Regions from separate parts of the Vibrio sp. 2033 genome, predicted to be linked through region 1. Evidence: predicted binding sites of a transcription regulator. Region 1 holds the regulator's gene; the other holds the start of a gene.
The links. The regulator CRP, encoded in region 1, controls carbon source genes, mostly activating them, when cyclic AMP is high. The targets are predictions, from matches to a motif close to TGTGANNNNNNTCACA.

Region 2: the regulator CRP is predicted to act here: its motif matches at 3,047-3,062, upstream of R7P74_RS19575 (NupC/NupG family nucleoside CNT transporter).

Annotation. Positions count from the first base shown of each region.
Region 1 covers NZ_JAWOVC010000025.1:14,331-22,162, forward strand. Annotated here, with positions in the region: gene R7P74_RS21745 (TIGR02444 family protein) at 1-238, shown strand, start outside; gene R7P74_RS21750 (hydrolase) at 326-1,333, shown strand; gene R7P74_RS21755 (YheU family protein) at 1,367-1,579, shown strand; gene R7P74_RS21760 (phosphoribulokinase) at 1,705-2,574, shown strand; gene crp (cAMP-activated global transcriptional regulator CRP) at 2,815-3,447, shown strand; gene R7P74_RS21770 (DUF1338 domain-containing protein) at 3,584-4,375, opposite strand; gene astD (succinylglutamate-semialdehyde dehydrogenase) at 4,624-6,081, opposite strand; gene astA (arginine N-succinyltransferase) at 6,110-7,129, opposite strand; gene R7P74_RS21785 (aspartate aminotransferase family protein) at 7,239-7,832, opposite strand, start outside.
Region 2 covers NZ_JAWOVC010000018.1:41,890-49,721, reverse strand. Annotated here, with positions in the region: gene R7P74_RS19600 (NADH:ubiquinone reductase (Na(+)-transporting) subunit B) at 1-69, shown strand, start outside; gene R7P74_RS19595 (tryptophanase) at 368-1,768, shown strand; gene R7P74_RS19590 (DUF2913 family protein) at 1,847-2,458, opposite strand; tRNA gene R7P74_RS19585 (tRNA-Leu) at 2,491-2,574, opposite strand; gene R7P74_RS19580 (hypothetical protein) at 2,539-2,721, opposite strand; gene R7P74_RS19575 (NupC/NupG family nucleoside CNT transporter) at 3,134-4,342, shown strand; gene R7P74_RS19570 (DUF3541 domain-containing protein) at 4,397-5,485, opposite strand; gene R7P74_RS19565 (alpha-ketoglutarate-dependent dioxygenase AlkB family protein) at 5,555-6,160, opposite strand; gene R7P74_RS19560 (diguanylate cyclase) at 6,293-7,648, shown strand.

The DNA of each region.
Region 1 (7,832 bases):
TCGTCGCCACCTTAAGTCTCAAGTCAATGACGCTTTGTATCGTGAGACCTTGCAGTTTGAGCTGCAACTAGAAAAGCAGCAACAAGCGGATTTGGTGGACTGCATTAACTCACTTGCACTACTCAAAAATGATGGTGACCCACTGACGTTGAGATACTGTCGTCAACTCGGTGGGGAGCATTTGCAGCAAGCCTTTGCTATTCCGGTGCCAAACATTCAACCACCAAAACGCCCATAAATCTGTAGAATACCTATAATCTTTATAAAGGATTATATTAATAAGTTCTTCAACGGACACCGAAGGACCGCATAAGAGCAGTTAGGTATGACACAATTTTTCGCAGCCGCCGGGATCAAAAACCCGCATCTCCAAACGCTTTTGCCGCGTTTTATTCGCAAAAAAGCGTTATTTACGCCGATTTGGCAAACCCTCGATACATCCGATGGCGACTTTCTCGATCTCGCGTGGAGCGAGGACCCAACCCAAGAGCCTGCACAAAAAAAGCCGATTTTTGTTTTATTTCATGGATTAGAGGGGTGCTTCTATAGCCCTTATGCCAATGGGTTAATGAATGCATTTGCTCAATCTGGATGGCTGTCGGTGATGATGCATTTTCGTGGCTGCAGCGGTAAACCAAACAAAAAAGCACGAGCTTACCACTCGGGTGAAGTGACGGATGCTCGTTACTTCCTAGAGCACCTTGAACAACGTTTTCCTGATAATCCCAAAGTTGCAGTTGGTATTTCTCTTGGCGGTAACATGTTGGCGAATTATTTAGCCCAATATAAAGACCACCCTATTTTGAATGCAGCGACTATTATCTCTGCGCCTTTAGACCTAGCGGCGTGTGCAAACCGTATAGAACAAGGCTTTTCAAAAGTGTATCGCCGTTATCTGCTTTCTTCACTGAAACGTAACGCGTTACAAAAGCATCATCTACTGCATGGCGAGCTTGCGCTGTCCTACAACTCAATAAAACGTGTCACACGATTGTATGAATTCGATGATTTGATTACGGCACCATTGCATGGCTTCAAAGACGCACAAGATTATTACGACCAATGCTCTGGCTTAAGTAAACTACAGCAAATCACGCTACCCACACTGATCATCCATGCCAAAGACGATCCGTTCATGACCGACGATGTGATCCCGAAGTTTGTTCTGCCAGATAACATTGATTACCGTCTCTTTGAACACGGTGGCCATGTTGGCTTCCTAACAGGAACGGCGTTAAAACCTAAGTTTTGGTTGGAGGAAGCGCTGCCCGCGTATTACGAAAGTATCGCCGCAGATTACCTTTCTGCTGTATCCAAGCAACGAACGCAGTAAACTAGCCGCTCATCATAAAAGTTAGAGGTATTTATGATCATTCCATGGCAAGACATTGCGCCGGAAACATTGGAAAACTTAATTCGTGAATTCGTCTTACGCGAAGGAACGGATTACGGAACCGTCGAGGTTTCTTTGCAAGACAAAATTGATCAAGTTAAAGCTCAATTGGAAAAAGGTGAAGCGGTTATCGTGTTCTCTGAGCTACACGAAACCGTCGATATTCAGCATAAAACAAAATTTTAGACCCTTCACATTTTACCGTATCCCACTCGATGACAAGGTATTGTTACGTGCTATAGTGGGATATCGACCGTGCAGTAGTAACTCTACTGCACATTACAGGTAAGTAATTTTCGACAAGGTTTGTCATGTCAGCTAAACACCCAATTATTGCGGTTACTGGTTCGTCCGGTGCCGGCACGACCACTACATCTGAAGCCTTCCGTAAAATGTTCAATATGATGAACGTTAAACCCGCATGGGTTGAAGGCGATAGCTTCCATCGCTTTACTCGCCCAGAAATGGACATCGAAATTCGCAAAGCCCGCGAGCAAGGTCGACACATTAGCTACTTTGGCCCACAAGCTAATGACTTCCCGGGATTAGAAGAGTTTTTCCGTAAGTTCGGGCATGACGGTACTGGCAGCGTGCGCCGTTATCTGCACACGTTTGACGAAGCGGTTCCCTACAATCAAATGCCAGGCACGTTTACACCGTGGCAAGACTTACCCGAAAACAGCGACGTGCTGTTTTATGAAGGGTTACATGGTGGCGTGGTCGATGGCGATGTTAATGTTGCTCAACATGTGGATTTCTTAATTGGCATGGTGCCGATTGTGAACTTAGAGTGGATCCAAAAATTCGTACGTGACACTCGCGATCGCGGCCATTCGCGTGAAGCGGTGATGGACTCAATCGTGCGATCCATGGACGATTACCTCAACTATATCACTCCGCAGTTTTCTCGTACTCACATCAACTTCCAGCGCGTACCGACCGTTGATACTTCCAACCCACTTAATGCAAAAGGCATCCCTAGTTTGGATGAGAGTTTTGTGGTGATTCGCCTACGCGGTATCAAGAATGTCGACTTCCCATATCTGCTGGCCATGATTGATGGCTCATTCATGTCACGCCACAACACGATTGTCGTACCCGGCGGTAAGATGAGCTTTGCAATGGAGCTCATAGTTCGGCCTATCCTACAACAGCTCATCGAAACAGGGAAAATTGGCTAAAAACCTGCCTGCGAAGATGTTTACTTTTCATACCGTGATCATGTGCACAGTTTTGCTTACAAAATCTCAATCATGGCACGATTAAAATCAAGAAATCGTTTTCGAAAAAGGATACTATTTCTTACCGAAACACAAGAGAGCTTGCAGCATATAAAAAGTGCTCTTATTCTAGTAGGCCTAATTCAGGCTTAGCTAAAATATGGATAGCGCAAGCGTACCCTGCAGAGGAAGTGAGATATTATGGTTCTAGGTAAACCTCAAACCGACCCAACATTAGAGTGGTTTCTTTCACACTGTCATATTCATAAGTACCCTTCAAAGAGCACGCTAATTCACGCGGGCGAAAAGGCAGAAACTTTGTACTACATCGTTAAAGGTTCTGTTGCGGTTCTTATCAAAGACGAAGAAGGTAAGGAGATGATCCTTTCTTACCTAAACCAAGGAGACTTTATTGGTGAACTTGGTCTATTCGAGGAAGACCAAGAGCGCACAGCTTGGGTTCGTGCTAAATCTCCTTGTGAAGTTGCTGAAATTTCTTTCAAGAAGTTCCGTCAGCTTATCCAAGTAAACCCAGACATCCTAATGCGTCTTTCTGCGCAGATGGCTCGTCGTCTTCAAGTAACTAGCCAAAAAGTGGGTGACCTGGCGTTCCTAGACGTAACTGGTCGTATCGCTCAGACGCTTCTGAACCTTGCAAAACAACCAGACGCAATGACTCACCCAGACGGCATGCAAATCAAGATCACTCGTCAAGAAATCGGTCAAATTGTTGGCTGTTCTCGTGAGACAGTAGGTCGTATCTTGAAGATGCTAGAAGAGCAGAACCTAATCTCTGCTCACGGTAAAACCATCGTGGTTTACGGTACTCGTTAATCTCAAACTAGAGTGACACGAACAAAATTATAAAAGCCACCAATGGCAACATTGGTGGCTTTTTATTTGCTCATGACCAAATGAGATAGGGTGCAGCGAACACTAATGAGTAAGCTTAACAGGTTAACCCTAAAACTTAGCCATTCGTACTTTCAAAGATTTTGTCAGCTGAAGCGGCCACGAAACCTGGGTACAAATCACCATTTTCCATCGGATAGCGCTTAGCAAATTCATAAAACCCGCCAGGGATAATTTCAGTGCCTTCGCTAAAACGAACCGCTACTTTATCTGCCATGGTCGATGACTGCTCTAGCAACACCTCAGGAGTGCCCTTCACTTCACCACCATTTTCATTAATGGTAAACCCAGCGGTACGCAGATGATCGTTTACCTGCTTCACTTCTTCATATTCATTGAGCTGGTTAACGCTCACCGTGAAGTGGTTTGCTCCGTAACCATGCGCCGCAAGCCAAGATGCGTACTCACTTTCTTTAGCCAACGTTTGGTAATCAGCAAAGCTTAAATCCCACAAGCGTCCACCATGTAAGAATGCGCTATCGTTCAGCTTGTCAACATCGACTTGTGCCATCAAATTTTTCACAATCTCTTGTAGCTCAGGAGAGCACTCTTCAACTTTTAGCTCACTAATAAATACTTTAGGTTGCTTCGGATCTGGGTGCTCATAGTGCTTAGCAACCAGCTTTTTGCTTTCGAAAACGTAATCACCACACGCCTTGTAACCGATAGCTACAAATGGCTTAGCTAGAGTTTCAATACCAAGAGGCGCGATATTGAAGGTACGTAAAGCTATATGATCATTAATCAGAGGCTCATCTTCTTGAAGCAGCTGATGCACTTTAGCCGCCGAAGGGCAAAGACGTTGAATGTAATCTTGCCATAGCGATTCAAATAACACATCGGGCGTCATAACGACTCCTTGTTACGAGATGTAGAGTTTAAAGGTAAGCGGAAGTTGGCTGCTCGTTCACAACAAAAGTTGTCCAGAATAATGAACGAGCAACCATCAACCTGTGACGGTAAATGCCAGTCAGTCAACACGCTTTTCCGAGTCTTTGCTCACTTTTCGTGTTCTGCCAACGATCACTACAACCCATACCTAAATGATGCGCCGGCAAGGTGAGCCGCAATGCATAGTTGCGACTCTATTATTAAAACTTATAGCACTACACCTGGACTCAATGTTGCAGGCAAGACAGTTTCTTGACCTTCCATTGATGCCATTGGGTACGCACAGTAATCTGCTGCGTAGTAAGCGCTTGGGCGCAAGTTACCCGACGCCCCCGGACCACCAAATGGCGCATCACCGCTTGCACCAGTAAGCTGGCGGTTACGGTTCACGATTCCTGCACGAATGTGGTCAACGAAGTATTCCCATTCTTGGTCGTCGGTTGAAACCAAACCAGCAGATAAGCCAAAGCGCGTATCGTTTGCTAGCGCCACGGCTTTGTCTAATCCTTCGTAGCGCACCACTTGCAGAAGTGGGCCGAAGTATTCTTCATCTGGTAACTCAGCAATGTTCGTTACATCAATGATACCAGGAGAAACAAACGCCGCCTCTCCTGCTTTCGCTTCAATCAAGCTTTCACCGCCAAGAGACTGTAGATTAGCTTGTGCATCAAGAATAAACTTGGCTGCCGCGACCGAAATTTGCGGTCCCATAAATGGCGCAGGTTCTGCAAATGGTTGGTCTACGCGAATATTGCGTGTCGCTTCAACGAGTTTGGTGATAAGCGCATCGCCTTTTTCACCCAATGGCACATACAAACGACGAGCACACGTACAACGCTGCCCAGCACTGATAAACGCTGACTGGATGATGGTGTAAACCGTGGCATCCAAATCACCATATTTATCAGAGATCACCATCGGGTTATTACCACCCATTTCTAGTGCGAGCATCTTGCCTGGTTGACCCGCAAATTGACGGTGTAATACATGCCCCGTATTCGCGCTACCCGTAAACAGTACGCCATCAATGCCTTTTGCGTCAGCTAGGGCGATACCAGTTTCTTTCGCGCCTTGAACAAGGTTAATCACGCCTTTCGGCAGACCGGCTTCTTCCCATAGCTTCATCGCCAATTCACCCGTCCATGGCGTTTGCTCAGACGGTTTGAAGACTACCGTGTTACCAGCCAGTAGCGCAGGCACAATGTGACCATTTGGTAGGTGGCCTGGGAAGTTGTAAGGACCAAACACCGCCATCACGCCCAATGGGCGGTGGCGCAATACGATTTGGTTGCCTGCTGCTTCACGGCTCGCCTCACCAGTGCGGTCATGATAAGCGCGAATCGAAATGGCAATTTTACCTGCCATGGCTGCTGCTTCAGTGCGCGTTTCCCAAATCGGCTTACCGGTTTCTTTGGCAATCACTTCGGCGATTTTTTCGCTGTTCTCTTTTACTTTCTCCGCAAAAGCCAACACGATTGCCTCACGCTCTGAAAATGGACGCTTTTTCCAGTCAATAAACGCTTCACGCGCTGCAGATACCGCCTGGTTCACCTGCTCTGCCGTTGCACCTTTGCCTTGCCAGATCACTTCTTGGTTGTACGGCGACAGAGACGTAAATGCTTCACCCTGACCTTGTACCCATTCACCTGCAATCCAATGTGTCATTGTTTCTATCCTTAAATTCTGTCGTCTGTTACTGCGGAAGAAGGCGAACGAAATCCCCTTCTTCAACCGAAAGTGCATCCGCAACGTCTGGTGCGATCATTACGCTTTGTGTTTCTGCGTCATACGCCGCTTTAGTGACTGTCGCACGGAAGTTCTCGAAAGATGAATTACACATCAAGAAGTCTTGTGTGCTGGAATGTCCAGAGATTTTGACTTGCGCGCGGAATGAATGACGTACCGACTCAATATTACGCAGATCACACTCAACCGTTGGGCCACCATCGAAGATGTCGACGTAGCCTCGGTTGGTAAAACCTTCACGCTCAAGCAGCTTCAGCGCTGGACGCGTGTTGTCATGTACTTGACCAATCACGGCTTGCGCTTCTGGGCTGAGCAGGTTGATGTAAATAGGCAGTTTCGGCATCAAGTCGGCGATAAAGCCTTTCTTGCCGATGCCTGTCAGGTAATCTGCAAGCGTGAAATCGATAGAGAAGAAATGCTCTTGAAGCCATTGCCAGAATGGTGAATTACCCTCGTCGTCTGAAACGCCACGCATCTCCGCAAAGATCGTTTCAGAGAAGCGCTCTGGGTGCTCTGCCATCATTAGGAAACGACACTTCGACATTAGACGACCATTCAGACCTTGGCGGAATTTCTCACGCAAGAACAAGGTACAAATTTCGCTGTTACCCGTGTAGTTATTACCAAAAGTAAGCAGTTTAACGACGTTGTTAACGCCAAGCTTTGGCGACGAGTGCACGACTTTACTAATGTGATATGAGTAAAATGGGACATCCCAGCCGATAGATGCTTCGATTCCGGTGGTACCCGCAACCTCACCCGTTTCAGAGTCAAAGCCAACCATCAGGTAGCCTTCATCGCCTGGTTCTGCCACATCTGGCTTACCAAAGCTGTACTCTGAATGTTTGATTCGATTGGTTAACAGTTCTTCGTTAACCGGTAGAGATGTAAATCCGTGACCAGACTCCACCGCACAAGTGTGCAGTGCGTCGTAATCCGACATCGCGATAGGGCGAACTACTAGCATCAATACTCCCTCCAGATGCAAGAAGATCCTAACTATATTGTAGGAACAATTCCCCCATCAGAGATCCTTGACGGGGGTGTCTGCGTTGACGTTTAAACTGATATCGCGCTTAAACTAAAGTCGCGATCGCTTTATCCAGTTTCGCCAAGCCTTCTTCAATTTCTTGTTGTGTGATAACGAGTGATGGTGTGAAACGTACGACATTGGCACCCGCAACCAATACCATGAGACCTTGTTTACCTGCAGCAACCAGCACGTCACGCGCACGGCCTTGCCATTCTTCATTTAGTGCAGCGCCAAGTAATAAGCCTTGACCGCGCACTTCTGAGAAGATGTTGTACTTCGCGTTGATCTTCTCTAGACCTTCACGGAACAATGCTTCGCGTTCTAGCACACCAGCCAACACCTCTGGCTTAGTAACTTCATTTACAACCGCTTCTGCAACCGCACACGCTAGTGGGTTACCGCCATATGTAGAACCGTGAGTGCCCACTTTCATGTGCTCTGCCAATTTTGCTGTCGTTAGCATTGCACCGATTGGGAAACCGCCACCAAGTGATTTCGCAGTACTTAGAATATCTGGCGTGATACCTAAACCTTGGTAAGCGTAGAAGTTACCTGTACGGCCATTACCAGTTTGCACTTCATCGAAGATCAGTAAGGCGTTGTGTTTGTCACACAGCTCGCGAACCGCTTGAGCGAA
Region 2 (7,832 bases), on a different contig from region 1:
CCACTTTTCGATTACCTAGTCAAAGAAAGTAATATCAAACGCAGAATGAAAAGGGCGAGACCTTCTTAAAATGAGGGTAACCTCACTGAAAGTTGATTGAAAACTACACTATATTGAAAAGGTCAGAGACATGGGGTTTCTGACTTTTTATTTTTATCAGGAGGACGAAGACGATGAGAATAAAGGATATTCTCGATAGCCGTTTGGTGCTGTCGTTCTGGTATAACCTAGACTACTGCTTGTCTCTTCTTAGTAAAATCTCTTCTCGTTGATTTCCTCAATGCAATCGCATTGAAAAGCATTCTATCTATTTGTTTTTTAGTCTTACGTGAAACTGCGTAGGGCAATGCGTATAAGGAAATTAACAATGAAACGTATTCCAGAACCTTTTCGTATCAAAATGGTTGAGCCAATCAAAATGACGACTTTGGCAGACCGTGAAGTCGCGTTAAAAGAAGCGGGCTATAATCCATTTCTTCTTCGTAGTGATGATGTTTATATCGATTTGCTGACTGACTCTGGCACTGGTGCCATGAGTGATAATCAGTGGGCTGGCATCATGATGGGGGATGAATCCTATGCGGGGAGTCGAAATTACTACAACCTGTGTGATGCAGTGGAGCACTTCTTCGGTTATAAGCTCACCGTGCCTGCACACCAAGGGCGTGGTGCCGAGCAAATTTTGTTCCCCGCTTTGATTGAGCGTATGCGTCAGGTGCGTGGTGGCGAAACGCCAGTATTTATCTCGAACTACCATTTTGATACCACAGCGGGTCACATTGAACTCAATGGCGGTAAAGCGATTAACGTGGTAACGGAAGAAGCATTCGACACCACTACGCCTTATGATTGGAAGGGCAATTTTGATATCGATAAGCTGGTGGCAACAATTGAAGCGCACGGTTCGAATAACATCTGTGCAATTATCACCACGATTACTTGTAATAGCTCCGGTGGTCAGCCTGTGTCGATGGAAAACATGCGCAGTGTGTACGAGATTGCAACCAAGTACGATATTCCAGTGGTGATTGACTCGGCTCGTTACTGTGAGAACGCCTACTTTATCAAGCAGCGTGAAGCGGGTTACGAGAATAAATCGATTCTGGAAATCATCCGTGAGATGTACCAGTACGGTGATATGCTCACCATGTCAGCTAAGAAAGACCCGATGGTAAACATTGGTGGCATGTGTTGTATTCGTGATCATAAGGATTTGTTCCAGGCGGTGCAGACGCGCTGCGTACCCATGGAAGGATTTGTGACATACGGCGGCATGGCTGGGCGTGATATGGAAGCGCTCGCTCGCGGTTTGTATGAAGCCGCGGATGAGGATTTTCTTCACTATAGAATTAGCCAAGTTCAATACTTAGGTGAGCGCTTACGTGAAGGCGGTATTCCGATTCAATACCCAACGGGTGGTCATGCGGTGTTTGTGGATGCCGCTAAGATTTTGCCACATATTCCAGCGGATCAGTTTCCTGCGCAGGTATTGTGTAATGCTTTGTACTTGGAAGCGGGTATTCGAGCAGTAGAGATAGGATCGTTGCTGCTTGGTCGAGATCCGGAAACGGGTAAACAAAAAGCGTCAGAGCTTGAGTTGATGCGTTTGACCATTCCACGTCGTGTCTACACAAACGATCATATGGATTACATTGCGGATGCGATTATCGAACTGAAAAATCGTGCACATGAGTTAAAAGGGCTCACTTTCGAGTACGAGCCACCAGTGCTGCGCCACTTTACTGCTCGATTTAAAGAGATCGATTAACTCAAGTTTAAATCTAGATAAGCAAAAGGCCGCGAGTTTCACGGCCTTTTTCGATTCGTTTATTTCTTAGCGTTACAGTTACGCTAACTCTAATGTGATGCGAACGAACTGGTCGTCTTGATACTGCACTTCATAATTGAAGGTACCACTGGCGTAAATGCTGCCAAGGAAAAGTGAGCGTTGACTCATTGGTCCGCGGAACAGCATCGAAATAGGAGCGATTAGGGCGTTATTATCATCGAAGTGCTGATTTAAGTTCTCAGAAAGCACACACAGCAAACAGCCGTGTTGGTCGTGAGATAAGTCGACGTCTTCCGGTCGCGATAATAACACGGTAGTCCCCAGTTTCTTCTCAATCTCGTTGATCAGCAGCAAGTAGCTATCTAGATCGGGTTGAGGGTTGCTGGGTTTGTCTGCACCGACGCAGCGCTCGAGTAATACTTCCAGATTTCCGTTCTCACCTTTTGCCTGCTGAGTCAAAGACTTTAACGGCTTTTTAATCAGCTTATAGCGATTACTCTTCAGTTTTGGTTTCAGCCATTTCTGAAGTAAGTCATTACGTTCTTTAAGGGAGAGGCCATGCGAGGACGCGTGAATTTTAAAGTGCAGGTGTAATAAAGCGTGAACCGCAAGCTCACTCAGAAGTTGGTGAGCATCTGTAGACTGTCTTGCCTGCTTAGAACTTTGCATTACACTCGAACAAAATTAGGGAAGAAGGATAATGGTGCCGAGAGAGGGACTCGAACCCTCACACCAAAGGCACTAGCACCTCATGCTAGCGTGTCTACCAATTTCACCATCTCGGCATCATGATGCTCTGAATACTCAGAGGCCTCGAAAGAAGCAACGCGAATTATAACCAAAATCCACCTGTTGGCGAGAGCAAAATGACGAATTTTGGCTCTTTCGAGTTTGATTGCATATTTATTGGTCACTTTTATGTTTTTTACCATCAACGCCTATCCTCATTTCCTTACTTTTACTAATGGTATGACGATAAAAGAGTGCTTTTGCCTAAATTTTGAACGCTTGAACGTTTGCGTAAATAAATGTGATGAATATCTCTTTTTGTTGGCTATACTTGCGTCCCGTTTAAGCGGGAATTAGGGTTTAGTTGTTCAGGACCCTTACCCATACAAGCCGTCACATGGAGCAGGCCAAGCAACATGCTCGCCAGCAGTGAATGACCCCACGGACCGGACCAGCTACGTTCAATTGCTTGTATAAGGTAAAAATAAGATGTCGAACTATTCGTTCTGTCTACATTCTGGATCTAAAAGTGAGTTATCACTCGCTGCGTTGTCCCTTTCTTCTGCCAATTCCTTTGGCTCTTTTTTCTTTTTCAACGTTTAGTAGGTCCAGCTCATGAGTGTTCTATTTAGTCTATTTGGTATTGTTGCACTGCTAGGTTGTGCTTTCCTACTTTCTGAGGGTCGTTCTTCCATTAATTGGAAAACTGTATCTCGCGCCTTGATGCTACAAATGGGGTTTGCTGCTTTGGTGCTCTATTTCCCGTTGGGTCAAGCGGCGCTGGCGAGTTTAAGTAATGGTGTCGCGGGGCTACTCAGCTTTGCTGATGAAGGGATTAAATTCCTCTTTGGTGACCTCGCTTCTTCTGGCTTTATCTTCGCTATCCGTGTCCTTCCTATCATCATCTTCTTCAGTGCTCTTATCTCCGCCCTTTACTATTTGGGCATTATGCAAAAAGTGATTCAATTTATTGGCGGCGCTATCCAGAAGTTCTTGGGTACGAGTAAAGCAGAGTCTTTGGTTGCAACAGGGAACATTTTCTTATCTCAAGGCGAGTCACCACTTCTTATTCGTCCATTTCTTTCTAACATGACTCGCTCTGAACTGTTTGCCGTGATGGCTGGTGGTATGGCTTCAGTGGCGGGCAGTGTGCTTGGTGGTTATGCTGGTTTGGGTGTCGACCTCAAATACTTGATCGCGGCAAGCTTTATGGCAGCACCAGGTAGTTTGATGATGGCAAAAATCATCGTTCCTGAGCGTCAAACGCCAAGCGATTACAACAATATTGAGCTAGATAAATCAGAAGAAAGTAACGTTATTGATGCGCTAGCAAGCGGTGCCATGGGCGGTATGAAAGTTGCCGTTGCTGTTGGTACCATGCTTATCGCTTTCGTGAGTGTTATCGCGATGGTGAACACGGGGCTAGAAAACTTGGGCGAGATACTTGGTTTCTCTGGCGTAACGCTACAAGCGATTTTTGGTTATTTGTTTGCACCTCTAGCGTGGTTGATTGGTGTGCCAAGCCACGAAATTCTAGCTGCGGGTTCATACATTGGTCAGAAAGTGGTGATGAATGAGTTTGTTGCGTTTATCGATTTTGTGCAGCACAAAGCGACACTGTCTGAGCATACTCAAATTATTATCACTTTTGCGTTGTGTGGTTTTGCGAACATTGGCTCAATTGCGATTCAGTTGGGTTCTATCGGCGTGATGGCACCTGAGCGCCGCAAAGATGTTGCAAGTCTAGGCCTAAAAGCGGTTGCTGCTGGTACACTCGCTAACCTGATGAGTGCGTGCTTAGCGGGCATTTTTATCTCTCTCTAATTTAGATTGAAGATACACACTAAAAACCCGCCTAAATGGCGGGTTTTGTTATTTCTAAGGCTTGGGCATTAAGCCGTAAGGTATCGATTTAAAAGCCTCTGGGTGCTCTTGATAAGTTGGTGCTTTATGTACCCCTTTCCAATCGAGCAGCATGATGGCTAGCACGTTACGGTGTTCGCCGTACTTGAGATCAAAGTTACCGTCGACCGACGGAATCATCCCTTTTTCTGCGTTGATTGCGTGACGAATGGCTTGGCGGGTTTTCTTTACGACCGGATCATGGTCCAAGCCTGCTAACAAAAACGAAATGCCGACTTCCGCAATCACGTCTTCTTTGGCGCGTAGTAGGATAGTGTCGATGTTGTTGCGAAAGTAATCATAAATCCATTGGTGTTTCTTCTCGCTTACTCGCTCCTGATAATACTGTGAATCGGCAAAGATGATGTGCGTCATACCATAGAGCTTGTTCCAATACTGCTGAGCTGAAAGCATCTTATCTTTATCGTCGGGGTAGGTGTCACGGAAGGTTTGAGTGAATTCCTCGACCACATCTTGCTCTCCTAGCTGACGAAGCCAGTAGACTTGGTTTGCAAGCTGAGCTGCCCATGCTTCTATCATCTCTTTGTCCGTAACGTAACGCGAGAAATCGTAGCGCCTAATAATTTTTCTCAGCGTTTTGTCTTGTTTATGCTTTAGGCCGTATTCGTTTGCTCTTGCCATTGCGCCAAGCAAATCCACACCAAGATAAAGGTACTCAGGATGGTGTTTAGTCACGGTATAGCGTCGCTGCCCTCGTTCGGTTTCTTTCTCTTGATACGTGGTCAGCCTTTGAGATGAATAGAGAATGATGTCTTCTGGTTCAACAACTTCATTAGCAAATTGGTTTAACCGGCTGGCTACTTGTGCCATGTCGGTCCAAATGGCAGCGTGATATTTCTCATCTAATGTTTGGCGGTACATGCGTAAGCCAAAATGGCCCTCTTTAAACGCCGGGAAAGTGAACAGTTCTTGTTCGTAGGTACTACGAATCAACTGCGCTGATTGAGTATTATCGAGAAGCGGTACGTCTTCCTGTGATGCCTGAGCAGCAAAGGTAAGTGAGCAAGAGAGTAAGACCGCTAAGCTAAGAGGTTTAATACGCATAAATCCATTCCCTATGAAGTCCTGAACCTAAACCTACCATCAATATTAATTGAGAATGTAAAAGCTGAGTCAATAGTTAAAAATTTGCCTAAAAGTCAGGTTGATACGTTCATCTTTGGTTTTCGCGGTTTTTGGTACGCAGTGCTTCCAGTGATGCTGGAGCTCGCCAGCCATAATCAGTAAGGAGCCGTGAGAAAGCTCGTATTCAATCTCAGTTTTACAATGTAAATTTCTAAGCAAAAATCGACGTGTTTCACCTAAGTTCAAAGATGCGATAACAGGGTTTCTACCTAACTCTGGTTCATTATCTTGGTGCCAGCCCATTGAGTCTTGGCCGTGTCGATATAAGTTAGCGAGAACAGAATTAAAAGTGACATCAGCAACTGATTCACAACGCTCTTTCAACTGAGTTAACTCAGGAGTCCAAGGGTGAGGTTGCATGGTTAAGCCTGAGTAAGTATATGCTGCATCACCGTGCCACGCTTGTAAGCGAGGTTGAAGTACTGACTTGCCGAACATAGTAATGTGTTCTTGGTGCCATGGCAGTGTTTTTCGAAGTTGGTCAAAGTAATTATCCGCCTCAAGATGGCTAAGAAAATGAGGATCATAATAAAGTTTTCCTCTTTCTACTTCTTGCCATAGATCGCCGCCAAATAAATCGCCTTGTTGATGCATCATCTCACACCTAAAACATAAAAGTTGTCAATCACTGTTACCTTTCTGATTATGATTGGTTATTCTTGTGATAATAAGAATTTTAACAATAAATAAAAAATCTCGTAGTTGTATACGAGTTGTGGGGAGAAAATGCGTTATTTACCCAGAAAGCGATGCTATTTTGCATTGTTCTTCCTCACCTTTTTCGCTTTGTGTATTGGGGTTATTGAGCTGTTAAATCGAAACCAGCAAGAACTTCACAAAGAGCGAGTTCAAGTTGAGGCCAAAGAACAACTTTCCATTCTCCGTTCCAATTTGGAAGCGGTACTTATGGCGGATATCTACAAAGCCAGTACTTTAGCGACACTCATTACTTTACTTCCTAAAAATCAAGAAGAAGAATTGAGTATCGCCGCTCACCGAATCCTAAATAAAAGTAAACATATTACAATCATCGGTATCGCGAAAAATGATGTAATTAGTCATGTATTTCCACGCCAAGGTAATGAGCGCCTAATCGGCCTTGATTACCGCGCAGTGCCACAGCAGTGGGTACAGGTGCAAAAAGCCAAGGATGTACAAGAAATTTTCATCGCAGGGCCAGTGACTTTGATTCAAGGTGGCCGAGGTTTGATCGTGCGTGTGCCTGTTTTTCTTGATCCTCCAATGAATCAGGACTACTGGGGAGTGATCAGTGCGGTGATTGATTTCGATGCTCTGATGAGAGAAACCGGCGTAATTGATTTCTCGTATCGTTACCCTTTAATGATCCGTGGTTACGATAGCGGTGGCTCATTTGGTGATGCTTTCTTTGGCGCGCAAAGTGTAAATAGCATGGCATATGCAAAAGAGATGGTTCATTTTCCTTATGGTGGGTGGAGTATGGTGGTTTTCTCTGGAGGCAAAGCTGATCGCCAAATCTCTTGGCATCAGTTGCATTTAGCTAGAGTAATCGGCTATCCCATTATATTCGCACTTAGCCTCGCGCTGTTCGCCATTTATCGACTGTATACCATTGCAGATGACAGAGCTTTACACGATGAACTCACGCGTTTACCAAACCGTCGCTATTTTATGAAGTTTTACAAGCAGCAGTTTGAAATAGCGAAACGTTATAAAAAGCGTTATAGCTTCGCCTTAATTAATATTGACCTAGATAGGTTTAAACACATTAACGACACCTATGGTCACGACGCAGGTGACAAAGTTTTAATCGCTACGGCTGAAAGGGTAAAAAGCTCTCTGCGTAAATCAGACATCGTGGCCAGAATGGGCGGTGATGAGTTCTTAGTTGTAGTTCATCACCCAGGAACGGAAGAAAATGTTCAGTCTCTTCTACAAAAACTTCGATTAGCGCTATGCTCTACGCCCGTCATTTACGATGAAACGCTTATCTATTTGAAAGCCAGTATTGGGTACGCGATATTTGACCCGCAAATGTCATCTCCTGAGCAAATGATGAAAATAGCCGATGAGAGAATGTATCAACAAAAGCATGGCGGATGAGCCTGAACCCAGTTTCAATAAGGGGTTAGAGGAATGGTAAAGTTGGGAGCCCGAAATCTCATCATCATTGAGGTGCAAGAATATGTGACTTCATATGTTCACAGACACTTTGCTGAGAGAGTCGTTATTAGCAGTGCATTCAGTGGCATATTTGCATGATGTTGCATTTTGCAAATGCAGTTTG